DNA from 2 places in the Streptomyces hebeiensis genome. Region 2 is predicted to be linked to the other one. Evidence: predicted binding sites of a transcription regulator. Region 2 holds the regulator's gene; the other holds the start of a gene.
What was found. The regulator HspR, encoded in region 2, represses chaperone genes until heat shock. The targets are predictions, from matches to a motif close to TTGAGNNNNNNNNNCTCAA.
Positions count from the first base shown of each region.

Region 1: a site for HspR is predicted at 869-887, ahead of lon (endopeptidase La). Genes of this name have one in related genera too.

Region 1 covers NZ_CM129812.1:5,479,532-5,481,992, reverse strand. The annotation lists gene lon (endopeptidase La) at 1-846, opposite strand, end outside; gene ACU6P3_RS23590 (spermidine synthase family protein) at 1,214-1,927, shown strand; gene ACU6P3_RS23585 (response regulator transcription factor) at 2,032-2,461, shown strand, end outside.
Region 2 covers NZ_CM129812.1:3,619,923-3,622,383, forward strand. The annotation lists gene ACU6P3_RS15800 (helix-turn-helix transcriptional regulator) at 1-833, shown strand, start outside; gene ACU6P3_RS15805 (heat shock protein transcriptional repressor HspR) at 1,096-1,572, opposite strand; gene dnaJ (molecular chaperone DnaJ) at 1,577-2,461, opposite strand, start outside.

The sequences.
Region 1 (2,461 bases), 1.9 Mb from region 2:
CTTCAGCGCGGCCTCCCGCACCTTCTCCGGCAGGTCGGCGGCCTCGACCCGGGTCCGGTAGTCCGTGGCCTCGTCCTCGTCCCCCTCGCCGCCCAGCTCGCGCAGCTCCTTGCGCACGGCGTCGAGCTGGCGCCGCAGCAGGAACTCGCGCTGCTGCTTGTCGACGCCCTCCTGGACGTCCTTGGCGATGGACTCGGCGACGTCCTGCTCGGCGAGGTGCTCACGCAGCTGCTGGGTGGCGAGCTTCAGCCGGGCCACCGGGTCGGTGGTCTCCAGCAGCTCCAGCTTCTGGGCGGTGGACAGGAAAGGCGAGTAGCCGGAGTTGTCGGCGAGCGCGGCCACGTCGTCGATCTGCTGGACGCGGTCGACCACCTGCCACGCACCGCGCCTCTTCAGCCAGTCGGTGGCGAGCGCCTTGTACTCCTTGACCAGCGCGGTCACCGCGCCGGGCAGCGGGTCCGGCACGACCTCGGCCACGCTCAGGCCCTCGACCCACAGGGCCGCGCCGGGCCCGCTCGTACCGGCCCCGATCCGCACCCGGCCGCGGCCCCGGATCAGCGCGCCGGGATCGCCGTCGGAGAGCCGGCCGACCTGTTCGACGGTCCCGAGCACGCCGGTCCCGGCGTACGTCCCGTCGACGCGGGGCACGAGCAGCACGGTCGGCTTGCCCGCGCCCGCGTCCCCGGCGCCGCCCCCGGACCCGTCCCGCGCGGCGGCCTGTGCGGCCTCGACGGCGGCGCGCACCTCGGCGTCGGACAGGTCCAGCGGCACGACCATGCCGGGCAGCACGACCTCGTCGTCGAGCGGCAGCACGGGAAGCGTGAGCGGTGTGGAGGTGGCAGCCATGATCTCCCCTTCGGCAGTCAAATTGAGCTATGCCGACTCAATGCTTCTGAGCCCGAGGATGTTCCCCGGACGGTGTTCGCTCTGAGCGATGCCCAGCGCCCGTACGGTGCGCCCGAACGACCGGGCCCCGCGCCCCAGGCGCAAGACCCGCCGCGCACGGAACGGCGCGGACCGCGCGGAACGGAGTGGCACCGGCTCGTCCCGGCCGGTCAGGATGGCCCGGTCAGCCGCCACCGGACGAGAGGCCCCGATGTCCCCGCTGCCCGACCCCACCGCCCGCGCCGACGGCCCCGTTCACGCCGCTCCCGGCGCACCCGGCACCCTCGGCACACCCGGCACACCCGGCGTCCTCGCCTCCCTCGCCGGCCTGCCCGGAGCCGGGGACGAGCGGCCCGTCACGCTCGACCGGCGGGAGGGGCCGTACGGCGAGGTCGTGCTGCGCGAGCGCGGGGAACGGCTGGAAATCATCGCCAACGGTTGCTTCCTGATGGACACCTCCGACGGCCGTTCCGAACGGCTCCTCGTCGACGCCGCCCTGGCCGCGCTCACCACGCCCACCGCCGGCGGACCGCCCGCGCCCACCGCCGGCCGACGGCCATCCGTACTGATCGGCGGCCTGGGGGTGGGCTTCTCGCTGGCGCACGCCGCCGCCGACCCCCGCTGGGGGCGGATCGCCGTCGTCGAGCGCGAGGAGGCCGTCATCGACTGGCACCGGAACGGTCCCCTCGCCCGGATCTCCGCCGCCGCGCTCGCCGATCCCCGCACCGTGATCCTGCACACGGACCTGGTGGAGTACGTAAGGACCGCGACGGACAGTTACGACGCCCTCTGTCTGGACATCGACAACGGGCCGGACTGGACCGTGACGGAAGGCAATGAATCCCTTTATTCGGCAGAGGGGTTGGCGGCCTGTCGAGCGCGCCTCAACCCCGGCGGTGTACTGGCCGTTTGGTCCGCGCGACCCTCCCCCGTATTTGGTGAAGCATTGCGGAATGCCGGATTCACCGGGGTAAAGCAGGAAGAGGTGCCGGTTGCCCGAGGCGTACCCGACGTCGTCCATCTCGCTGTTCGCACTGCGTAGCCGATACCCTGCCGGTGCCTCTACGCTGCTCCCGACACACGGATCTGCATACGCCATGCGGATCACGGAGCAAGGATCGCGGAACGCGTACCAGGGGCGGGGCCATGGAGCAGACACATACCAGCCACAACGGCGTCGCGGCCACGCCCGGCGCCCAGCGCCGGGTCCTGGTCGTGGAGGACGACGCGACGATCGTGGAAGCGATCGCCGCCCGGCTTCGGGCCGAGGGATTCCTCGTACAGACGGCGGTGGACGGCCCGGCGGCCGTGGACGCCGCCGAGGCGTGGCAGCCGGACCTGATGGTCCTCGACATCATGCTGCCCGGTTTCGACGGGCTGGAGGTGTGCCGCCGGGTGCAGGCGCAGCGCCCGGTGCCGGTGCTGATGCTGACGGCCCGGGACGACGAGACCGACATGCTGGTCGGGCTCGGGGTCGGGGCCGACGACTACATGACCAAGCCGTTCTCCATGCGGGAGCTGACGGCGCGGGTGCACGTGCTGCTGCGCCGGGTGGAGCGGGCGGCGCTCGCCGCCG
Region 2 (2,461 bases):
TCCATCCCGACCCTGATGACCCCGACTGGCTCCGGCCGGTTCCACCGTCCGCCGCACTCGCACAGCGTCTTCACCCCGTCGAGCGCGAGATCCAGGAACGCCGGCACTTCGCGGTGAAGCTGACGGACACTTTTGAGCCGTTCATGACCATCAGCGCCCAGGACCCACCGACCACCCACGCCATCACGGTCCTGGAAGGCGACAGCAGAATCAACGCGGCGCTCGACCTGTCCACCGCCGAATGCCGTACGGAGGTGCTCACCGTCCAGCCGGGCGGCGGCCGCAGCGCGCACGTGCTCGCCAGGGCCCTCGAACGGGGCCAGTCAGTGGTGGACCGGGGCGTCAGCATCCGGACGCTGTACCAGCACACCGTCCGGCACAGCCAGGGCACACTCGCCTACGCGGAACGGCTGGCCGAGAGCAAGGTCGAGATCCGGACGCTGGAAGAACTCATCGAGCGGCTGATCATCTTCGACCGCTCGGTCGCGTACATCCCGGCCCGCTCCGACCGGCAGGTCGCCCTGGAGCTGCGGCACCCGGGCCTCGTCGACTACCTGGCCCAGGTCTTCGAGCACCTGTGGCGTCATGCCACCCCCCTGAACGAGGAAATCCCGTACGAGCCCACCCCCTTCGGCATCACGGGCGTCCAGCGCTCCATCGCCAAACTCCTGATCGAGGGGTTCGTGGACGAGGCCATCGCCCGCCGCCTGGGCATGAACGTACGGACCTGTCGCGCGCACATCGCGAAGCTCGCCACCGCCCTCGGCAGCGGCAGCCGCGCCCAACTCGGCTACCTCATCGCGCACTCGGGCATCCTGGACGACGACCGCTGAGCCGGTCGCCGTCCATGACCGGCCACCGACGAGCACGGCGGCCCACGCCCGGCCCGAACGCCCGCGGCACGCGAAACGCCCGGACGGGGGCCCGTCCGGGCGTCTGCGCGTCTGTGCCGCGTCTCTACCGCGTCTGTGTGCCTCTGTACGCGCGTCTGTGCCGCGTCTGTGTGCCTCTGTACGCGCGTCTCGACGCAAAAGGACCCGCGCTGCCCCGCCACGCGCTCCTGGGCACGCGCACGTACGGCCCGGGGGCCTCGGCTCAGTCCGTCGGCCGCTTCGGCTTCGGCCGCCAGACCACCAGCGCGCTCGCCTGCTGCACGTCCTGGTACGGGACCAGGTCCCGCCGGTACGAGGCGTGCACCTGCGCCTCGCGCTGGCGCATCGCCGCCGCCGCGCCGTCCACCGCGGACGACAGCTCGGCGACCCGGGCCTGGAGCGCGGCGACCTGGTTCTCCAGCTCGATGATCCGCTTGATGCCGGCCAGGTTGATGCCCTCGTCCTGCGACAGCTGCTGCACCTGCCGGAGCAGCTCGATGTCACGGGCCGAGTAGCGGCGCCCCCGGCCCGCCGTACGGTCCGGGGAGACCAGCCCCAGGCGGTCGTACTGCCGGAGCGTCTGCGGATGCAGCCCGGAGAGCTGCGCCGCCACCGAGATGACGTACACCGGCGTCTCCTCGGTCAGCTGGTACGACCTGTCGAACGATGCGGACTGCCGACGACGCCCGTCCCTGTCCATCGCGTCATGCTCCCTTCGCGGCCTGGAACAGCTCCGCCCGCGGGTTCTCGTCCGCGGTCGCCTTCCGGTATGCCTCCAGCGCGTCGCGTGCCTGCGCGCCGAGGTTCGTGGGGACGACGACCTCGACGGTGACCAGGAGGTCGCCGCGGGATCCGTCCTTGCGGGCGGCACCCTTCCCCCGGGCCCGCATCGTACGGCCGTTGGGGGTGCCCGCGGGGAGCTTCAGGGTGACCGGCGGTCCGCCCAGCGTCGGCACCTTCACCTCGGCCCCGAGCGCGGCCTCCGTGAAGGTGACCGGCACGGTGACCGTCAGGTTGTCGCCCTTGCGGCCGAACACCGGGTGGGAGTCGACGTGCACGACCACGTACAGGTCGCCGGCCGGACCGCCGCGCTCGCCGGGCGCCCCCTTGCCGCGCAGCCGGATCCGCTGGCCGTCGCTGACGCCCGCCGGGATCCGGACCTGCATCGTCCGCGACGACTTCGCCCGTCCGCTGCCCTTGCAGACCTCGCACGGGTCCTGGGCGATCAGCCCGCGGCCCTTGCAGTCCACGCACGGGTCGGTCAGCGAGAAGCCGCCGCCCGTGCCGCGCGAGACCTGGCCGGTACCCACACAGGTCGGGCAGACCCGCGGGGTGCCGTTCTTGTCGCCCGTGCCCGAACACGCCTTGCAGGGCGACTGGCTGGACATCCGCAGCGGGACCGTGGCCCCGTCGACCGCCTCGGTGAAGCTGAGCGTCACCTCGGACTCGATGTCCTGCCCCCGGCGCGGCTGGGTGCGGGTCCCCGTGCCACCCCGGTTGAACAGGCCGCCGAACACGTCCCCGAGCCCACCGCCGAAGCCGCCGGCGCCCGGACCCGTACCGCCCTGACCGCCGCCGAAGAGGTCGCC